2 regions of the Alteromonas sp. AWQ4_252 genome follow, and region 2 is predicted to be linked to the other one. Evidence: riboswitches for the same ligand, from Rfam matches in the RefSeq annotation. Region 2 holds a riboswitch; the other holds the start of a gene.

Region 1 (11,156 bases), 1.9 Mb from region 2:
AAGCCGTCTTCATCTTGCCGTTCGGCCTCCACATTGACATAACGTCGCCCCTGTTTTTCCGCGAGCACGGATAAAGATCCGTCGTCTTCAGAAGGATCGTGCCCCACATCCGGGTTTTGTAGTACTACATTGAAAGAAGCGTCCTTCATCACCTGATAATCGGCGCTTTCGGTAATAAAAAATAAATCATCTTCGTCCTTGCCTGCATCATGCACGCGAATAAGGTAATTAGCGCCACTGTCCAATTTTTTCTGATATCGCCGGATGGAAATAGTGCCCCGTCCGCCATGCCCATCGTCGTCATATCCCTGGGTATTATTGTGAATGGCAATCCAACTGGATGCTTCGCTGGCATTTATTGCCTTGAGCATAAATTCAGCCAGCGCTTCTGCCCGCTTTTCTGCCTTGGCCAGTAATGAAGGGTGAGCAGCTAATTCGGGATTGAGTTTCGAAAGAGTACTAATACGACCGGGTCCAGTAAAAATCCGGTTGGGGTCGACTTCTACAACGTGTTCATCAACAACAAGCGTGATATGGCGTCGCCCGTTCTGTTTAAGCACAGCAAAAATACCACCGAATTTTTCGACCTGTCGCTTTAAGTATGCATTGCCTACGTGCTCATTTTCGTGAGGTGCTATAAATGCCCAGGGGCGGACTTCATCTGATTTCGTCACATCAAGCTGAATATCAGGTTGCAATGGAAAGCTCAGTAATTGACTCATCAAAAAAATATAGGGGCTCACAATTACTCCTTCAGGTTCATACAAACCGTCAGAAACTATCGTAAAAAATACTGTGGAACAAACCTTATTCCTCGGGAATGGGCAAGGCTATTCAATTGTTTTGAACTCATTAGAGAAAAACGTAAGATGAATTACAAAGATAAAAAGAGAGGAAAGTGGCAGGGGTGGAGGGACTCGAACCCCCAACCATCGGTTTTGGAGACCGCTGTTCTACCAATTCGAACTACACCCCTAGCGCGCAGTGCATTATACGTATGAGATACCAAAGGTAAAGGGTTTTTGTGAGCATTTTCTTTCCTTTGCTTAGCAATCACTCAATGTGGACAAAAAGACGACAACTATCCCCTCTAATCACAATCGACAGCGGCCTGCCAAAGTGTGGCTGTTAGCTCAACCACTGGCTCTTGCTCTTCACACCCTTTTAACACCTCGCTTTTTGAAAGCTCGGCAAGACTTGCGTAATGAGTAAATAACTTGTGTTGTGCTGAAGGGGACAACCCGTTTATCTTTGCACATGAGACCACATCAAAATAGCGATTGCCTGACGCTGCATATTCCCAGTCAGTTATCACAGGGGTCTTCGCGTCTAATATATGGGGAACAGATAGGTCGTTGTGACACAGAACCCATGAGGGATCATCGTGGCTGTCCAGATTGTGCAGTTCTATTAGTGCCTCCGCTTTCGATGTGATGTGTGAAGGCAGTGAAGGTTTTGCACATTGAATATGCCTGCGCCAACGCTGGCCCAGGTTGAGTACTGGGGCTTTAATGCTGCTGCGGTGAATATGATGTAGTGCTTGAGCGAGCAAATAAACCGAATCTGGTTCAGATCTATCTCGTCGAGTGGATATCCACTGCTCAACCCAAATCGACTTATCAGGGCTTAACCACAAGGGTATTGGCGCTAGCTTTTTATCAGCAAGTCGTTTTTGTAAGGCAAATTGTAACTCGTGGTCGACGCCGGTCACATCGCTATGCCCCATCACTTTAACAGCAAAACAATGTGTGCCATCAGATAATTTGTACACCGTATTAACGTCACCCTGGCGCACAGGTCGTAAAGTAGCGCCGACAGACAACCCTAATGGATGGACCAAATTATCAAGAAGTGACTTGTGCGTTAGCACATTGCCCCCTCCACTGCTTTTGCCATTCAACATAGCCGTACACTGAAAAGCCGACATAAGTAAAAAATAAGCAAGCAGATAACGCTAAACCACTTTGGAAGTAGAGGTAAGACGATAACGCGTTAATGACGAACCAATACAACCAGTTCTGTAATACTTTGTGCGCAACCATGACAGTCGTTACCACACTGACTACCTGAATACTGGCGTCCAGTAACAAGTGTTCGCTATTAAACTGCCCTTCTGCCCATTGGGATAACCCCCAAGCGATAGCCAGTAACCCCGGGATCATGAGCGCATGATAGAACCATGGCCATGAGACTACACGAGCTTCAGTGTCACTTTGTCGGTTCCACTGATAATAGCCATAACCGGCCATAACCATATAATAAAGGTTTAACGCTGCCTGAAACGGCAGTGTTACCTGCCAAAACAACCAGGTGTAAATGGCGGTACTGAGAAACGCACACAACCAGCACCAGCGGCTTTGCCTTGCCGCCAGTACCACATAGGCCAAGGCCAGTATCACCGCACAGCCTTCAGCCAACGAGGTATTGCTCAATTGCGTAACAAGGGCGGTGATAAAATCAGCCATTATATTATTTTCTCGCCTGCATAGCGTCGAAGTTTAAAAACTTAGCGACAAAAATAGCCTGCCCAACCTCTTCGTGGGTGCGCTGCATTTCTGCGCTCAATATGCCCATCACTGCTTGGTAGTCACCACTCACCTGAGTGCTGGTGGAACACGTAGTGACAGTAATGCCATCGTAGCTGTTTAAGCGCTCTATAAATGACTTAATGGGCGGAATGTACGCATCGACCAACGGATACAATGATAGCTCAACCATAACTTGCATATTTTCTACTCCCTAAAAGCTTATGCGGGTTGTGATACCCACTTGTCGACCGTCACCCCATTGAAAATAGGGTTCGTTGAAGGCATATTCGTCCCTTGGATCATTGCTGAAACCGCCAAATCCGCGCACGTAGTAAACTTTGTCAAAAACATTTTTCACCCACAGCGTGGTCGTCCAGGGCCCCTTTTGCCAACTGATATCCGTGTTGAACAGCGTAGCTGTGGGAGCCACTTCGTCATGGCCGTCAGACAAACCGTAGCTGTCTTTATAATCCATCTCTACCCGCCAGGAAATGGAATCAGTGAACCAGTACTGGCTAAACACATTAGCGGTATAATCCGGAGATTGTGCCTGCTCCCGCTTTTCAACCACTGAGCCATCGGCTCTTTCATAGTTTTCAAAGGTCGCGTCCAAATAACCAAGGGCAATCTGCAACTGCCATTGTTCCGTGGCTCGCCAGCTTAATTCGGCCTCAGCTCCCTGGTTTGTGCCAATATCAGCGTTGGCAATCACATCGATGAAGGCGGCTGAACCATCATCACGGGTTTGTACCTCGAAATCGCTGATTTGCGTGTTATCACGATCCATATAAAAGAGCGCTGCACGCAGCGACAGGTCATCGCTAAAGTTGCCTTTAAAACCTACTTCATAGTTCCAGCTATATTCAGCATCAAAGAAGCGGCGGTTCTCACTAACCTGTTCATCGTAATTAATACCCGGCCCCTTGAAGCCCCTGGATACACTGGCGTAGTAGAAATGCTCGCCCTGCTGATAAGTCAACGCCAGCTTGCCGCCGGTCATTAGAGTATCTTCATCGTGAGAAACTCCGGCGTTATCCTCGTAGTCATAGGCATACTGCTCAAAACGCAGTGCACTGGTAAAGGTGAGCTGTTCGGTTAATCGGGTGTCGAGCTGACCATAAATTGCCGTCGTCACCGGTTCGAACACACTGGCGAAATCACTGTCCTGATAGGTGTATTGGCGGGTTAAATCCTGTTCACTGTGATTTACCCGCGCTCCGATGACCCACGAAGTTGTGTTGTTGAACAAGGTATTGCTGTCAGCACTGCTGAATCTGATTTCTGCACTTTGCTGTTCGACGTCGCGGTAATAGGCATCAAAAGACGTATAACCCCAGGGGTGAAAACCCGTGAAAGTCCAGTCTTCGTCATAACCATATTCAATATTATGACTTGCGTGGGTTAATATCACTTCCAGTAAACCCGCATCCATGTTGTGGTAAACATGCCCGCTTACGCCGTGAGTCTGCTGGCGATCAAATCCAGGTTCATCCGACCGGGTTTTGTTGTCGTTATCCAGGGAAAAGGCATCAAAGCCGTTATCAATGTCATACCAGCGATAGTTAAAAACAACTGTGGTGTCATCAGATATCGCCCAATCAAGACCAACGCGCGCCGCGTCTTCAGACAACCCGTTGGTATCATCACGGTCCAGATAAATATTTTCAACAAAACCATCACTGCTATTGTGAACGGCTGCCACGCGCAGATTTACCCCATCATTAACGGCGACGCCATAGCCACCTTCAACTCGAAACGACGATTGACTGGCGATATTAACCTCCAGGTGATTCTCCGCTTCATCACCGGGTTCGTTACTTACCACTTTTATAGCACCAGCCAGGGCACCTGTACCAAAATTGGTTGCTTGTGGTCCGCGATAAACCTCTACCTGGCGAGTATCAAACAACACACCTGCTGCCGCTAACCCTGAGAAATCGAAATCGTCTACCAGAAAAGAAACAGACGGATTCAGAGGCTCGGAAAACTGACTGCGTTCGCCTATGCCGCGAATTTGAACAAAACGTCCTCTTGACGCACCACGGGTAAAATTCACATTTGGAGCAACATTTAGCATGTTCTCGATATGCATCGCCTGCCGGCTATCCAGTCGCTCAGCTCCAATGACGGACGCACTGCTGCTTAATTGGTCTAGAGTGAGTTGGCGGAAATCGCCAGTTACCGTGATACGTTCAATATCATCATTGGCATTTGCCCAGAGAGGCACGGAGAGTAAAGCGATGAGTACAGCGTTTTTTTTCATTGAGGATCTCTTTAGCAGTAAAAAGACCCGGTATGTCGGCAAGTATCAGGATACCAAAATTGTATTGTCACCATCCCTACGCCGGTATTATCCGGATCAGGTTAAAGGGTTCCCATTGTGGATCTCAGCCGGACAATACCGGCACCCCTTGGCCTTAGAATATAACGTGGGAGCAGTTGCGCTCTTTGGAAATATCGCGGAGCAGTCTACCAACTATGACGATTGAGTCAAGTCGGCAGACCACTTGCAGAGATGTAAAAAAGCCCGCATGTGACGTTGCGGGCGAGGTGGGCTGGTGAGCCCTTATTTTTGGCGTCTTGCGCGCCATCCCATAAAGCCCACTCCAAGAAGGATCAGTGACATGGCGGTTGGTTCACTGACTTCTGAAATGGAAGCATTGCGGAATCTAACGTCAAGGTTGTTACAACCGGCGTTTGCATCACAGTCATTAAGGAATACGATGTCGGTAATGATGCCGGACATGTAGTCATCAAGTTTGATGGTAAAGGTTTCCCAGCTACCCGCACCGGTATAGGCGATATCGTCTAACCCAAAGTTTTGTGTTCCTTCAAAATTAAAGGTCCGGCTAGCGTCGTTGTTTTGCTCGCCACCGGAGAAGTCTGCTAACCAGATACCAGCGATTTCTGAATAAGAATCAGTGCTGTTAGCCTTAGTTCTGAAATCAAACGACAACTCGATGTTGGTGCTAACGTTGTCCAGATCTAAACTTGAAATACCAAAGGCATCATTCAGGTTCAGCGTAAACCACGCATCTTCTTTAAGGTTCAGTACGCTACCGTTGTAATCCCACGTAGTATATGAACCACCGTTTTGCTGGTGAGCAGTTAGAGTTTGAGCAGAAAAATCTATATCGTAGCTGTTTATAATGCCTGCGTTAGCTGTTGATGCGAATATTGTCGTCAGCAGAGCCGCGGCTTTCATGCTAAATTTCATTTGTGTTCCTTGAGCAGTGTTGCCTGTAAAATGTTAAAAACATGCACTGCAACCCGGCTGTCTTAATGGCGGTACTAAGACCCGTGGCTTTCCGTCCTTACTTCACAGTAAGTTTGGCTGTACGAACTTCTGGTGTGACGACCAGAGAATGTATCGACGGTTGAAAGGATATAGCGGGGAGCGCAAGGTAAACAGGACAGTTCTGTTTTTTATATGCTACAGATCTGTACATACAAGAAAATTTCATTAGCACTGTCATCCTCTTTAGAATTCTTATATTCTTTGTAAATAAAGGGATGAAGGCAGTATGACAGGAGTAAACGTGCAGTATCAGGGCTTATTTTGGTCAGCAATAATTCGTGCGCTATTAAGTCAGCGACGTGATCTTGGCATTAGTGACGAGCGGGATGCAACGTTATTAGAGAGTGTCCATCAACTCGAGGAAGAACAGTTTTCTGAAACTACCCTCGCGAAGCTGCTGCTTTCTCTTTGCCCCCTTGAGCATCAAGCCCAATTTGGTCGCTCCCTAATCGGATACATCGATTTCAACAAAATGAGTAACCTGGTAGTGTTACTTACAGCAAGTAAGCATATCGACGACGCACTGCACGTACTTGGCAAGCAGTATACGCACATTCTTGGGCCCCAGGCTGACTTCACAGTAAAAGAGAACATGGGCACCACGACACTTCTGTTTAAGCCCGGACACCACACAATAGTTACCGAGTTCAGATGCTACTTCATGCTGGCGCTTTTTCGCCACCTTGCTGGCAGAAAATTTGACTTTGCTTGTGTTGAAATACCACACCTTGAGCAATCGGCTTTAATAGGTGCACTGAGTAAGGCCGAACTAAAATCAGGCCAGGAAACAATTAAGCTAGTCTTTGACACCAAGTGGTGTAAGCAACCTTCTTTTTATTTTTCTCAATCCATCAAAAAAATGTTGCAGTCAACACTGGAAACAAAAGAAGAAATGCCTTTAAAACAGCGGGTAAAGGAAGTATTTCAGCGTGCGGCGAGTCCGGCTCGAATTCGCTCAGAGTGGGTTGCTACGCAACTTGGACAAACGGAGTCAGCGTTTCGGCGGCAACTTCGCCAGGAGTCCATTTCCTTTAGCTCCATGTTAAAAGAGCACATTCACGATAATTCTTGTCATCTACTGTTAAGTGGTGTCAAAACCGATGACGCTGCGGCTCAACTAGGGTTTTCCGATCGTCGTTCTTTTGAAAGAAGTTTCAAAGAACACGCTGGTATCAGCGCAGGTCAGTTGCGTCAACTAGGAAGTCGTCTACGCTTCCAAAAAGGCAATAGTAATTTGATAGATGTGGTGGAAAATCTGCCACCGCTTCCTCATTCCATTCAAACACTGTTAGATATTGAAGAAGATAATATGACTCTGGAGCTGGTAGTCAGCATTATCGAAAAAGACCCAATATTCCAAGCCCACGTTATGAGTAAGGCCAGCCGCGCTATTTACGGCAGCCCGCCCAAAAACCTCAAACAGGCTATCGGTCGCAACCTCGGTCTTGGCAATATTCGCAATCTAGCTGTTATTTTTGCTGCCCAGCAGTTGTTATCAGCCCAATGCAGGTTTGGTAATGTTGGCACGCTCACCGACGGTATGTTACTAAGCGCCTCACTCTTTCAGCAAGTTTTCTCTTATCAGTCATACAATGAAGATCAGACCGAACAAATTAAACAGCTTCTTTTGTTTGGTACTTTATCCTTATTCCTTGTATTTCATGATGAATGTCTCTTTGCGGATGGCGCACTGTCACTTTGGGAAGACGCTGATTCGTTTGAAGATTTCCTGCAAAAAATTAACGAAAGTTACGGGATCTGCCTTTATGGCGCAACCTCGTTAATGCTTCTTCGCTGGGGTTTTCAAAGTGCAGTTAACCAACAATTATGGAAGCTTTGCCAGCAAGACAACAGTGAAAATGAAAACCACAGTTTGTCCGACCAAATAAGGTTTTGTCATAACGTGGCATTCACTTTATCATCTCACCGGGACAGCATAGAAGACATCAGTGGCGCGGCATCGCTTAGCGCCCCACAAATTGAAAGGATGGAGGAAATCGTCACGAAATGGTATCAGACGGTTGCCTGACACCTAAACCTTACTCCTGATTGGTGATGACGAGATTCAAACTGCGCATCTCTTCCTCAGTTTGCGCTTTTAACGATTCCAGTGTTTTACCATGGGGAATGGGCTTTCTGGTTTCAGGATCCAGGGTGACAAAAACAATATCGTCAGCCAGACAAATACTCTTTTTAGTCGCCTTGTTTCGCACCAAACACGTCACCGTAATTGAGGTTCTTCCTACAGATTTTGTTTCCAGACCAAATTCTACAATATCGCCCTGCAACGCGGGGGATTCAAACGTAATTTCACCAATATGCTTTGTTACCAGGCAATTTGTTTCCAATTGACAAATCGCAAAAATCGCAGCTTCTTCGTCTATCCACTGCATCGCCCGGCCACCAAATAATGAATTGCCATAGTTCAAATCACTTGGCATAACTAATCGTCGGGATAAAAACCGCATTCGAATTCCTCGTAAACTCAGGATAAAATAAACTTAGTATTATACGTAACTTATGTAGGATTAGCTTTGACAACTGTGTCTGATTGGCTATTTTCTCCCCTCTCGGCATCATTTTCCGCTTATCACAGACAGATCCTGATAATAAGCGGCGAAACCGACTGGGTATTTAATACACTTCAAGGATCTCTATCTGAGAAACCAGCGTCATCCACTGTCGCTTGGCTTGGTACAGAGATGACTGACACAAACCACAAATGGATAACTCAAAGATACCCATATGCACAGTATAAACAACTGTTAGGGAGCGAATTTGACTTTGTCATTGTAAATTGTCTGGACAACTTTAGGCTCAGTGGAATGGCTGCCGTAGCGGGCACCTTACACGCAGGGGGAACATTTATTTTACTCATCCCCCCAAATGCCGCCTGGCCGTTACACCCTAGCGTAACCTCGCCTCACTTTCTCAGCCATGGCTGGCGCATAAAACAAAGTTCCTTTACACAGTTCATGCTATCGACACTAACTGAGTCACCCCGGGTAGGTTTACTGTCTGCCACACAGTGCGAACTTCCTGGTGCGATTAAAACAAATGATATTTATCGCCCTTCGACAAGGTTTGCCACCAACTGTCAGGAGAAAGCATTCAGTCAAATCTTAAACGAATATGATAGTGGCAGCCGGTGCGTTGCCATGCTGGCTAAAAGAGGTCGGGGAAAGTCGACAATTCTCGGTTTGTTAGCGTGCTTTTTAGCGGGAAAATCAAAGCGCGTTGCTGTTACGTCCTCCATTCGCGCGCAAACGAATAACTTGTTCAGTGCTATAAAACAGCATCGCAGTGAGGATGCCCTGGAGATTAGCTGGTATGCCCTTGATAACCCTGTACTCATGAGCTTAAACCTGGACGTGCTTATCATCGACGAAGCGGCCAGCATACCCGTACCGGTGCTAAACAAACTAATTCAATACCATAAGTTTGTGATCCTTTCATCCACCACTGACGGATATGAAGGCTCTGGACAAGGCTTGCGGGAGAAAGTCATCACCGTTAAAAAAGTGCCGGTGATAACACTAGAGACGCCAGTTCGATGGCACAAGAACGACCCACTGGAACACATTATTGATGCACTGTTGTTCCAAGATGCCCCTTTAGCCCCGCTTTCACCTGCCATAGTAGCCAGGCAGACAGACCTCAATTATTCGATAACCACACTTGACGATTGTAGCGACCACCTTTACCCACAGATAATGGCTTTGTTGCGAGAAGCCCACTACCAAACCACACCTGATGATATTGTGCGCTTCATCGATTCCCCAAACAACAAGTTATGTTTGGCATACAGTGGTACACAGGTTGTAGCAGTAGCCATTCTTGAACTTGAAGGTGGCTCAGTATTACAAGAAGTAAGTAACGACATCGCAAGCGGCAAGCGCAGGGTGAAAGGTCACCTCGCAGCCCAGGCGCTGGCACTGATGTCTACCAATTCAGAATTTGCCACCTTACAAAGTTTGAGGATTAACAGAATAGCGGTACACCCCAATATGCAAAATCAAGGCATTGGACAAACCATGATGACGTATATATGTCAGTATAACTGGCAGGAAGAAGTTTATTTTATGACTGTCTCTTTTGGTGCTACAACAAGACTAAAACAATTTTGGGAAAAAAACGGTTTTAAACTACTAAAACACGGAAGTAAAAAAGATAAATCGTCGGGATTAATCAGTGATATTTATGGTAAAGCGCTGTCACCTTCGGGGGAAACATTAATAAATAGCTTGTTCTCAAACACGCCAGAAAGCACTCACTTAACACGAATACGACAATTTTGTGTAGGAACAAGAAGCATTACCCATTTATATGATACCAGCGCTTGGATTAAAACGCGCCTAACCAACTCGGTTATGCACATGATCCTCACTGGACTTGAAAATACATGGGAACTAACGAGGATCTCACGTGAAGCCGGGTTTAGCAGTAAAAGGGACATGATTGAATTTACAAGAGAGATCCTAACAAACACCTTCTAAAAAACTGACAAGTACAAAAAACCCCGCTAGAGCGGGGCTTTTTATCTTTCTGGCATTACATTAGATTTTTATGCCGCGGTTTTTCGCCTTATCTTTAATATAAGGTTCCCACGCGATAGCATTTCTGCGTAATGACTTATCTTTCTTAGCAATTTGCACGTGCTCAAAAGCTTTCTTGTAGTTACCCAGGTAGAAGTTTGCTTCCATCAAAGAGAAATGGATTTTTGCTTCGTCTTCTACACCGCGTTCCAACGCATTATTTAACGCTGTAATTGCGCCACGGTAATCTTCAGCTACGAGTAGCAATGTGCCCTGCTTACGGTAATACTCTGGGTCAGAATCAACCTGAGCAGCTTTACCGTAATACTTTGCAGCATCTTTATAGTCTTTCGCCTGGTGGAAAGAGTTCGCAAGACTTGCATACATCTCAGCATCTTTTTTCAACAAACCGCTGTTGAGATATTTTTCCAGTACTTTTGCGGCTTTGTGGGGGTTACCCGCATTCGCATACAATGACGCAAGTTGCTTAATATGACTGTCTTTATCTAAGTAGCCTGCCATATAAGCAATATCAAAAGTCTGAACAGCTTTGTCAAAACGCTCAACTAACATGTAGAAGCTGGCCAACTGAATCCAGTAGGTTGCATTGTCTGGGAATAAGTTTACTAATTCCTCAGCAACAGTAACCGTTTGAGGGAATTTTTTGCTTTCATAGAAAGCAGACAATTTCAACAAATAAGGGTTCTTGTCAGGCTTTCCTTCCTGCTTGTTTAACGCAATTGCGTTATCAGCAGTAGGAATAACTTCATCGAATTTTTTCTGTTCGTACAGCGC
Region 2 (11,156 bases):
TACCGGGTCGAGATGTTGCCGTTGCATGGCTTGAATCACATCATCTACCGAGCGGGTGTCTTCTGTGGCAAATTGTTCTAAGGCTGTGGAGGGTACGCTGTACCCGCCGGGTTGTGTTTGCGATGCAGCAGAGATAGTGTTGATGGCGATAGGCACCACGTTGTCTCTGAAATTAGCGCTTTCCCGGGTAGATAGAGTAAGCTCCACTTCGGGTTGAAACAGCCGGTAGGCACAAATTAGTTGTACCAGCTGCTTATCGGTAATCGCATTCACTGGTGCTATGCCGCCGCCGGTGCAGGGACGAATGCGGGGAAACGCGACTGAAAACCGGCTTTGCCAGTAACGCTGTTGTAAAAGTTGAAGGTGTAAGGCGGTGAAAGCACTGTCGGTGCGCCAGTCAGACAACCCGAGCAGGGCTCCCAAACCTATTTTGTTCATGCTTGCTTGTCCTAAGCGTTCCGGGGTGTGCAGACGCCAATCGAAATCAGCTTTTTGGCCACGCAAATGGTAGTGGCCGTAGCGCATAGTATGGTAAGTTTCCTGATACACCAGCACGGTGTTTACGCCCCATTGTTTAAGTTGCTGATATTCGTTTTCACTAAGCGGTTGTACTTCCATGGCCACCGAACTGAAATGGGGCGTGATAACCGGTAGCACCTCTTCGAAGTACGCCATGCCTGCTTTGGTTTCGTGCTCGCCTGTTACGAGTAACACAGAATCAAAGCCCATGGCTTTTATAGCCTGTACTTCCCATGCAATTTCTTCGCGGTTCAAGCGCGTGCGCTTAATGCGATTACTCATGGTAAACCCACAGTAAGTACATTCGTTGGCGCACAGGTTAGAAAGATACAGCGGTACAAATAACGAAACAGTATTGCCAAACCGCTGGCGAGTCAGGCGTTGTGCTCGCTCGGCCATGGTGGCTACATAGGGCTCGGCAGCGGGCGAAATCAGCGCGAGAAAATCGTCCCAGGTCGGATTGGGGTTACCAAGCGCCGCAAGCACATCTGCTTTAGTTTTTCCGTATATCGATAAGGTGATATCGTCCCACTGATGCGCCATCAATGTGCTGGCAATAGTCATTGGAGTGAATCCAAAAATGTGGTGAACGGGCTTGTGGCCGCAGCTTCATGCTGGCGGCTTGCTGTACCCGCAAGATAGGCTTGTCTGCCACATTCTACGGCTTTGGCAAAAGCCACGGCCATATCGATGGGTTGGCGAGCGGTGGCAATGGCGGTGTTCACCAGTACGCCATCGACACCCATTTCCATGGCGGCGCAAGCGTCACTGGGGCTGCCAATGCCGGCATCGACAATAACCGGTACGGCCGCTTGTTCCACAATAATGCTGAGAAAATCACGGGTTTTAAGCCCAAGATTAGAGCCAATGGGCGCACCTAGTGGCATAACGGCAGCGCAGCCAACGTCTTCTAAACGCTTGCAGAGCACGGGGTCGGCGCTGCAATACGGCAGCACCTTGAAGCCGTCTTTCACCAGCGCTTCTGCTGCTTTTAGCGTTTCTATAGGGTCGGGCAATAAATAGCGTTGATCAGGATGGATTTCGAGTTTCAACCACGATGTGCCCAGCAATTCTCTGGCGAGGTTGGCGGCGTAAATGGCTTCTTCTGCATTGCCTGCACCGGAAGTGTTGGGCAATAAGGTTACGTTCATAGCTTGCAAGTATGCCAGGGTTGAGTCTTGCTTAGTGTCTTTAGTATTTAGTCGCTTTAGCGCCAGTGTCACAATTTGGCTTTCACTGGCTGTTATGGCGTCGCGCATTTGTTCGGGGGATGCAAACTTACCTGTGCCGGTAAGTAATCGTGAGGAAAATGGCGTATTGGCTAAATTTAGCATGGTTTATCCTCCCGCAACCAAAGTAAAAGCGGCGATGTTGTCGTTTTCCGATAAAGCAAAGTTTGTCCACTGGGAGCGTGGAACAATGGTTTGGTTTACCGCCACTGCCAGTTTTGTGGTGCCTGGGGTGAGTTCACTCACCAGTTTTTCCAGGCTGCATTCTTTCGGTACGGCAACCGGGTCGTCATTAAAAAATACTTGCATGTTAGTCTCCACACACAGGGCAAGCCGGATCTGGCGCCAGGGTATAGTGTTGTAAGCGAAAGCCTTTGGCATCGAAACGGATTAGTTGTCCCCAATCAATTGGTATCACGCCGGTAAGAAAATTTAGCGTTAACATGGCCTGTAGTTGTCCGGCCATGGCCACCACCGGGCTGTAAATACCTTGGTCGATACAGGTTTGTACATCGTTTACGCTGTCTTTCAAACACTGGTAGCAACCGGTTTTCAACCAGGGTTGAAGTGCTACCACCGAGGCGATGAATCCACTGGCCGCAGCGGTAATAAGTGGAATGTGGTGGGTGTACGCCAAGCGGTTAATAAAAAAACGGGCTGTTTGATTATCAGTGCAGTCGACCAGTATGTCTGTAGTTTGCAAGTGCTTACTTATGCAAGCTTTGTCGTTTACAAAGGGCACTGTTAGTACGTTGCAGTGCGGGTTAAGAGCATTAAGGCGTTGGGCGGCAGCATCCACTTTTGTTTTCCCCACTTCTTCAGAACCAAAAAGCCATTGCCGGGGCAGGTTGCTAATGTCCACATGATCGTCGTCAATGAGTACCAGTTTGCCAACGCCGGCGCTTGCCAATGCCATTGTTACCTGATTACCCAAACCACCTACGCCAAACACCATAACAGTTGCTTGCTTCAGTGCTTCCTGCGCTTGCTCGTCGAATGTATCGAGCAGTAAATGCCGGCTATACCGGCTGTATTCTTGTTTAGTCAGCATAATTCACCGTATCTGCACAAGGTGTGGTATTGCTGGTAAGTGCCGAAAAAGGCTGTTTAGGCAGACATTCGGGTTGTCTGGCTGAAGGCCGGGCGTGCTGGATTCGGTGCGTAAACTCGGCAACTACATCTGCAGGTGAGTGATGTTCGGTGATGGCAGTGACAACGGCCACACTATCTACATCGGCGGCCAGGACTGCATCAAGGTTGTGCAGTTTTATTCCTCCAATGGCGACGGTAGGTGTGTTGCCGCACAAAGCTGAGTATTGTGCCAAGCGAACCGGGCCTTGGGGTGACGACGGCATGTTTTTAGTTTGTGTAGGGTACACATGGCCTAGTGCAATGTAGGAGGGGCGCAGAGTAAGGCCACGACAAAGCTCAGCGTAACCGTGGGTAGATACGCCCAAACGCAATCCGGCGCTAGCAATTTTATGTAAGTTGGCGTGGTTTAAATCACTTTGCCCCAGGTGCACGCCAAATGCGCCGTGCTCGATAGCCAACTCCCAGTGGTCGTTAATAAATAGCTGGGTGTCATACTGTTCAGCCAGCTTCACTGCCCGTTTAATGGCCATACCGATATCGCTAATACTGTACTGGCTGGCTTTTAGCCTGAGCTGAATAATGCGTATCCCCATGGGCAGCAATCGGGCTAACCACTCCACACTGTCGACCACCGGGTATAATCCCGGTGATTTGTGGCGAAGCGGTGCGAATGCTGGCAACTTCGAAAAGTACGTGTAATCACGATAAACATAAGGGAAATACGCTCTGTCGGTAGGAACTGATACACAGGTGGTTGCACCTATGTTGTCGGTTACGGTTATCGCGTGATCAAAAGCATAAGCCATCACGGCTTCTGCCTGGCAAACCGCATCTTCTATGGCAAAGTCTTTTGCCATGGCGCTGGCAATTGCTGTGGCCAGCAAACAGCCTGAGCCCCGAAGGCTAAAGTTCGACTTGTACATATGACGGTAGTGCCACGTAGTTTCAGTGTGGTACAAGGTGTCGGAAACAGTATCGCACTGCTGATGACCGCCTTTAACCAGCACATAGTCACAGCCGTACGCCAACAAATTGTGGGCTGCGATAAGCTGCGCTTTGTCATCGTTTACCGGCAAACCGGTAATAGTGCCCAGCTCGTTGATATTGGGCGTAAGCACGGTGATAAAAGGTAGCAGTTCAGCGGCAGTGTCGGCAGTGAGAAAACCTAAAGCAACATTGGTAGATGTGGCCTGCACTGGGTCCCACACCACCGGAATGGCTGGGTAGGATTTAAGTTTTTCCACCAGTAAATAGACCTGCTCTGCATTGGCCAGTGCCCCAATTTTAATTACTGCCGGAATGCCACAGGTAAACGCTGCATCTAACTGACCGGCAAATACAGCACTATCAACCGGCACAACTGCGCTGGTGCCCGTATGGCTTTGCGACGACACCAACGTGGTTGCAACTGCTGCATGTAAACCAAAAGCCTGGGCTGCGCGGGTGTCCTGAATGAGTCCCGCGCCACCGCTACTGTCTATACCGCCTACCAAAAGAATAAAGGGTGACATAACTTACTTCCCGGCTTCAGCTGCATCGACGTACAGCTGGCTGCCCCCGGCAGAAAATTTCGCCGCCATATCGGCCATGCCTTTTTGGTGTTCAGCGGCGTGATCGCGCACTTCCTGTGAAATTTTCATTGAGCAAAACTTGGGCCCGCACATGCTGCAAAAGTGGGCGACTTTGTTGGCAGCCTGAGGCAGAGTTTCATCGTGATACGCTCGTGCAGTGTAAGGGTCTAGGGCCAGGTTAAACTGGTCTTCCCAACGAAATTCAAAGCGCGCTTTCGACATGGCGTTGTCTCGAATTTGCGCGCCAGGGTGCCCTTTGGCTAAATCGGCCGCGTGAGCCGCAATTTTGTAGGTGATAAGCCCCTGTTTAACATCGTCTTTGTCGGGCAAACCCAGATGTTCCTTGGGCGTGACATAACACAGCATGGCACAGCCGTACCAACCAATCATGGCAGCACCAATGCCTGACGTAAAATGGTCGTAACCCGGTGCGATGTCTGTGGTAAGTGGCCCGAGGGTATAGAAAGGCGCTTCGTGACAATGTTCAAGCTGCTCTTCCATGTTTTCTTTGATGAGGTGCATGGGCACATGTCCTGGGCCTTCTATCATTACCTGCACGTCATATTCCCAGGCTATTTTTGTCAGTTCACCCAAGGTACGAAGTTCGGCAAACTGGGCTTCATCGTTTGCGTCTGCTACAGAGCCGGGACGCAGGCCATCGCCTAGCGACAGGCTGACATCGTACGCCGCACAAATTTCGCAAATATCCCGGAAGTGTTGATATAAGAAACTTTCCTGATGGTGGTATAAACACCACTTCGCCATAATCGCGCCGCCGCGAGACACAATACCCGTGACACGATTTGCCGTCATGGGCACGAAGGGCAAGCGCACACCCGCGTGAATGGTGAAGTAATCGACTCCTTGTTCGGCTTGCTCGATGAGGGTGTCGCGGAACACCTGCCAATCGAGATCTTCGGCAATGCCGTTCACTTTCTCCAGGGCCTGATATATTGGCACGGTACCAATGGGAACAGGGCTGTTGCGCAGCAACCACTCCCGGGTTTCGTGAATGTTGCGTCCGGTAGACAAATCCATCACCGTGTCGGCACCCCAGCGGGTGGCCCACACCAGTTTTTCTACTTCCTCTTCAATGGACGACGTAACAGCAGAATTACCGATGTTAGCATTCACTTTCACCAAAAAGTTACGCCCAATAATCATTGGCTCGGCTTCAGGGTGATTAATATTGGCCGGAATAATGGCCCGGCCAGCCGCCACTTCCTGTCTGACGAATTCAGGCGTAATACTATCTGGGATGCGGGCGCCAAAGCTTTCTCCAGGGTGTTGTTGCGTTAAATGCGGCTCTGTAATGGCGGCTCTTCCCATGTTTTCTCGAATAGCGATGTATTCCATTTCCTGCGTGATAATGCCTTGCCGGGCATAGTGAAGCTGAGTCACCGTTTTACCCGCCAGCGCTTTGAGCATGTTTGGTTTGGCTTTGAATCGGATATTTTCTGTAGTGATGTCGGCATCGCGAGCCTGAGTGTATGCTGATTCTGATTGCGCCACAGGTTGAGTGTCTTGCCGCGCAGCAATCCATTTGTCGCGCACCAGTGGAATACCCTGGGTAACGTCTACGTCGATGTCAGGGTCGCCAAAAACACCGGCGGCATCGTATAGCGGAATAGGTGGGTTCGTTTCGGTATCACCGCTGCTCAAAGCCGTGGGGGTTTGTTTAATCAGTCGCATGGGTACGCGAATATCTGGCGTAGATCCGGTTTCGTAATGGCGGTAAGAGCCTGGAAACACCTGGCCCTTTAATGAAGCGATAAATTCCTGGGCCTGTTCGCGTTTTTGACGTCGTGTTGACATAGCATTAAATCCTTAATTTTAGGGAGTAAATGCTTGTCAGGAGTGAATACAAGGGGGCAGCAAAAACGGCGAGACGGATGTCTGCAACGTTCAGCAACAAAAAAAGTTGCTGATGTGGTGATGCTGCTATCTTGTTCCCTTCGCAGGTATTAGCCTGATCAGGTTCTACGGATCCCGCAATGCGGTCTCAGCTTGTTTTCAGTGTTGAAAACGAAGCACTCCGACAAGTTCTGTTAATTACTATAAGCCGGGGCGCTACCAAATAGCAACCCCCGAATTTTTACTCTGCTGCGAATCCGCGCTTGTAAAGTGAAAGGGCTTGGGCATCGTTATGACGACGTTCGCTAATTTCAGCCAGTGCCATGAGATCCCGCTGGTTTTCCTGTAATTTCACGGCTTTTAGCAGCACTTTCTCAGCAAGAATGTCTTCGCCAGCGTTAAATGCCAGATGTCCCAAGGTTGAATAAAGCACCGGATTCTCCCCATCTTGCTTGATCCATTTTTCCAATTGCGCAATGGCAGCTGCCGGGTTGGGCATACTGATTTGCGACATCAGCGGAAGCAAAATGGGATGAGGGCCTTTTTTCTGCCACTCAACCAAATTGGTTTCAGCTTCTTTGTGCATGCCTTGTTCCAGCAACTGCTGTGCGTAGGCAGCACGATAGGCTTCGTCATTGCGAAACTTGCGAGGAAGATCCTGCCAGTACTGACGCAACGCGTTTGCTCCTTGCTTGCTGGCTATTTCAGCAAATTTTCCTTTGGCAACCGTTTGTGCCCAGGTGATGTAATCGTCTTTTAATGGTTTACGCCACTGGGGTAGTTGTTCCTGTAGCGCCTGCCACTGGCCCAGTTCGCCCATTGCCTGTGCTTTTAAGCGAATAACCTGCGGATGCTTTGCGGCCGTGTCGTCAAGTTCGTTTAGTCTGTCCAAGGCCGCTTGCTGCTTGCCTTGGGCTAAATCGTTGCGAGCCAGCACGATGAATGCCGCCACTTTGGCGTTGTCGTATTCCGCAGCACGTTCCAGCAGCATGGTCACCCGTTCAGGTTCATTCAGTGCGTGTGCCACTTGTGCAGCGGCAAGGTAGTTCACGCCATCAAAATCGCCGTCGGTGGTTTCTTGCAGCGCTTTTTTTGCACCCTCTAAATCGCCCTCAGCCATAGCTTGATAGCCACGATAAAACTTGCGTAAGCGTTTGCGACGACTACGACCGCCGAACCAGGTTCGTGAACCCGATATGAGGCCAAGTGATCGGGAGATCAGGCGCCATAAAATCCAGCTACAGATAGCAAAAACTAATAAAGAAATGCACAGGCTGACAACGGTCATTTCTATGTTGACCGTGCCCATGGATATGAGCACATATCCCTTATCGCCAACAACCTGAGGCGCAATGAGCATTGCCGCCAGCAGGAAAACAATAAGCAGTATGAGTTTTATCAGACGCTTCATAATGCCTCCGCGCCATTTCCAAATGCGCCTTCTACGCGCTGTTCAAGTAAGCGTTGTAGTGGTGCCATGGCTTCAAGTGACGTCGGCAATGCCTCTTCCACGTTGCTTTCAAGTAACGTATTCAGTGCTGACACAGTGCCTTGCACTTTCGGCGCGTCTGCGTCAAATTTGCTATTCAACAGTGAAATTGCGTTGTTTAAAGAATGGGAAAACAACGCATTTTCACCGGCCATTGCCGCAGACTGAGCTTGCATAATTTGCAGTTTAAACTGCTCTTTATACAACCACTCTTCCTGTGATGTCATCATAGGTTCAACCGGGGCGTCGGTGCGATTCACTGAAATAAAATCATTGACGATGGAACGCCAGACCTTGGCTAAATTCGACTGCCAGTCGTCAACAGATTCAGACAATGCCTCTTTTTCAGCTTCGTCTCGTGGGCGAACAAAGGTGTTCAGAGGCAAGGTGTCGGCTTTGTTGAGCATACCGGATAAGGTTAGTGCGAGTTTTACCCGGTCTATGGTATTGGCCTGACGAAGGCTTTGGATATCTTCAGCAATGAAGCCGCGTATTGGGATCACTGAAGGGTCAGATAACTCTTTCAAACGGTCGTCGGCATTTTGTAGAAGCAAAATAGCGGTGTCGGTGTCTTTTTCTAACCAGACTTTGCGGCCGGCCATTCGCACCAGGTAATCAGCTTCTGCAATCAACCAGTCAGACGGTCTGCGGCCTTCCATATCATTCAGTTGGGAAAGCAGTTGCTCAGTTTGCAACTGCATAGACTCTGTTTTACTTGTAAGGCTATTAACCGTTTCAGCTAGTGCCTGTTTGCTTTTTTCCAGGGCAATAAGCTGTTGTTGAAGAGCGTTGTTGTCGGCCGTTAACGATGCCAGCGCAGCTTGTTGCTTGTTTTGTTCTGCTACTACGCCTGCTGTGGTATCACCCTTTTTCCAAATGTACCAGTAACCGGCTGCCGCCGTACCTGCGGCAATGAGTAAGGCAATAATTACCACAAACCACAACAGGCCGCGGGAACGGGGTTTGGCAGGTTTGTCCTTGCGCTGATTTTTATTGCTGACGGGGGCAGACGCAGCAGACTTGTCGGCGGCGGGTTTATCCTGCACAACCAGTTTCTGATCCGTTGGTTTAGTATCGTTGTCAGCCATGTATTACTCCCAATTGTCCTTTATCCACGCAATAAGCACGATGTCACTGGCATTATCGCACACGGCGATATTGCTTACTCCCTCTGCGTGCAGCTTTTCCGCAATTCGTTGGCTAACTGTCAGCCATGGGCGCGCGCAAAGAGTTTGTTTATCATAGTTGCGAAACAGTTGTTCAGCCATTTCTCCACTGGTCGCCACTATGCCTGTAATTGCAGGCCACTGCCAATCATCCGTTTGTATAGGGTGGGCAAGGGGCTTGCGAGAATAAAACAAATATTCTTCCACCTCGTGACCTCTTGCTCGCAAGGTGTTTGGCAAAGTGGTTCGACCACCTTCACCCTTAATAATAACGATTTGCTGACAATTTGCACCATTGAGTTGCGTTAATGTGAGCAAACCTTCAGAGTTTTGCTGTTCAGGTACAGTGACGCTGAGGCCTGCACTACGCAAAATATCTGCACTTGAAGTGCCTACGGCAAGCCATTGTGTTTCGGATCGAAAATAAACCTCATCGGTAATAGTTTTCGCGGCAAAGGTACTGGTGACAATGGTAATGTCTGGTGCTGAGCGAGAAAACCGCGCCTGACACAACTGCATTTGTTGCTGATTAAACGCAATTGTGACGGGCGCGACGCCGGTAACGTCAATACCCGCCTTTCTAAAGGCCGTAATACTGGCCTTTAGCTTTTGTTCGGGGCGGGTAAGAAGCAACATATTATTGTTTTAATGCCTCAAGGATCTCTCCGGCACCCTGGGCCAGTAGCGCATCTGCCACTTCTATGCCCAATTCCTGCGCCCGGCTTTGATGACCGGTAGCCGACGCATACAACAGGGTTGTGCCATCCACACTGCCTACCATACCGCTGAGGGTAAGCGTGGTGTCGTCCAGAGTGGCAAAACTGCCAATAGGCACCTGACAACCCCCTTCAAGACGTGCGTTCATGGCGCGCTCAGCAATGACCCGGCTTGCGGTGGTTTCGTCGTTCAGTGCTGCCAGCAATGCAATGAGCTCGTGATCATCATTGCGACATTCAATACCTACCGCGCCCTGTCCAACGGCAGGCAAGGATAATTCCGGAGGCATCTGCTGCACGATACGCTCCTGCATACCCAAGCGAATTAATCCGGCTGCAGCAAGAATAATGGCATCGTATTCGGCGTGGTCGAGCTTAGCCAGACGGGTGTTCACATTGCCTCTGAGGTCTTTTATCACAAGGTCAGGGCGATGTTTGCGGATCTGACACTGACGACGCAGGCTTGAGGTACCTACTACAGCGCCTTCGGGCAGCGCATCAAGGCTGTCAAACCGATTAGAAACAAAGGCGTCAAATGGATTTTCTCGGGGGCAAATAGCATGCAAACCAAAGCCTTCAGGAAACGCAACGGGTACGTCTTTCATACTGTGAACGGCAATATCAGCACGGCCTTCAAGCATGGCTACTTCCAGTTCCTTAATGAACAGACCTTTACCACCAATTTTCGCCAGCGGTGTGTCGAGAATTTTATCGCCCTGCGTGCTCATTGGAACAAGTTCTACAGTGAGGCGCGGATGCGCTTCTAGAAGTCGGGCTTTTACATATTCTGCCTGCCATAAGGCCAATGCACTTTTTCGGGTGGCGATGCGCACGACTGAACGTGCAGCGGCGTGTTGCGACATAATTTATCCTGCATCAGAATGATGAGCGGATTGTAACCAAAACTGGCCCACCTGTACCAGCGCGGGCAGTAACCTGGTCCAACAAATCCCTGTAATTTAAGTGCCTATAAAAGCACCGCTTGTAGCCAGGCACTAATGTCGTTGACTTCTTCCATGCACACACTGTGTTCCATGGGGTAGGTTGACCAAGTGGGCTGATAGCCATTTTCGGTTAACGTGTCGAAGGCCATTTTGCCCAATTGCACGGGTACGACATTGTCGTGAGTGCCATGTGCCATCATGATTGGCGTAGATTTATTGGCCGGGCTCGCTTCTTCAGCCAGTGAGCCCGGCGCGCTCATATAGGTGGAAAGGGCCATTACACCAGCGAGTTTCTCGCCAAAGCGAGTGGCCAGGTGAAGAGCAATAACACCGCCTTGAGAGAAGCCCGCCAGCACAACTTTGTCATATGCAAAACCAGCGGCGTGTTGTGCTTCAACCAATGCTTGTACCATATCGGCAGATTCCATCACGCCCTGGGCATCAGCGCGATGGTTAAAATCCATGGTTTTGATATCGTACCAGGCGCGCATGCGCATGCCGCCGTTAATAGTAACAGGGCGCTCTGGTGCGTGTGGAAACAGGAATTTTACCGGCAGCGAAGCGGGTAATTTAAGC

The links. A riboswitch is a leader RNA that binds a small molecule or an ion and turns the genes downstream of it on or off. The one in region 2 is predicted to bind thiamine pyrophosphate.
Region 1: another riboswitch for thiamine pyrophosphate. It lies ahead of ACXACM_RS10025 (TonB-dependent receptor); the one in region 2 lies ahead of thiC (phosphomethylpyrimidine synthase ThiC).

Annotation. Positions count from the first base shown of each region.
Region 1 covers NZ_JBSWSV010000001.1:2,256,453-2,267,608, reverse strand. The annotation lists gene ACXACM_RS10050 (hypothetical protein) at 1-743, opposite strand, end outside; tRNA gene ACXACM_RS10045 (tRNA-Trp) at 900-976, opposite strand; gene ACXACM_RS10040 (phosphotransferase) at 1,091-1,870, opposite strand; gene pnuC (nicotinamide riboside transporter PnuC) at 1,845-2,465, opposite strand; gene ACXACM_RS10030 (YkoF family thiamine/hydroxymethylpyrimidine-binding protein) at 2,470-2,727, opposite strand; gene ACXACM_RS10025 (TonB-dependent receptor) at 2,740-4,791, opposite strand; TPP riboswitch at 4,848-4,950, opposite strand; gene ACXACM_RS10020 (hypothetical protein) at 5,095-5,745, opposite strand; cyclic di-GMP riboswitch class I at 5,790-5,873, opposite strand; gene ACXACM_RS10015 (helix-turn-helix domain-containing protein) at 6,053-7,855, shown strand; gene ACXACM_RS10010 (acyl-CoA thioesterase) at 7,866-8,294, opposite strand; gene ACXACM_RS10005 (GNAT family N-acetyltransferase) at 8,370-10,322, shown strand; gene ACXACM_RS10000 (tetratricopeptide repeat protein) at 10,383-11,156, opposite strand, start outside.
Region 2 covers NZ_JBSWSV010000001.1:348,832-359,987, reverse strand. The annotation lists gene thiH (2-iminoacetate synthase ThiH) at 1-1,083, opposite strand, end outside; gene ACXACM_RS01675 (thiazole synthase) at 1,080-1,853, opposite strand; gene thiS (sulfur carrier protein ThiS) at 1,857-2,057, opposite strand; gene ACXACM_RS01665 (HesA/MoeB/ThiF family protein) at 2,059-2,799, opposite strand; gene thiE (thiamine phosphate synthase) at 2,789-4,351, opposite strand; gene thiC (phosphomethylpyrimidine synthase ThiC) at 4,355-6,226, opposite strand; TPP riboswitch at 6,345-6,459, opposite strand; gene ACXACM_RS01650 (heme biosynthesis HemY N-terminal domain-containing protein) at 6,507-7,676, opposite strand; gene ACXACM_RS01645 (uroporphyrinogen-III C-methyltransferase) at 7,673-8,842, opposite strand; gene ACXACM_RS01640 (uroporphyrinogen-III synthase) at 8,846-9,556, opposite strand; gene hemC (hydroxymethylbilane synthase) at 9,558-10,499, opposite strand; gene ACXACM_RS01630 (alpha/beta hydrolase) at 10,604-11,156, opposite strand, start outside.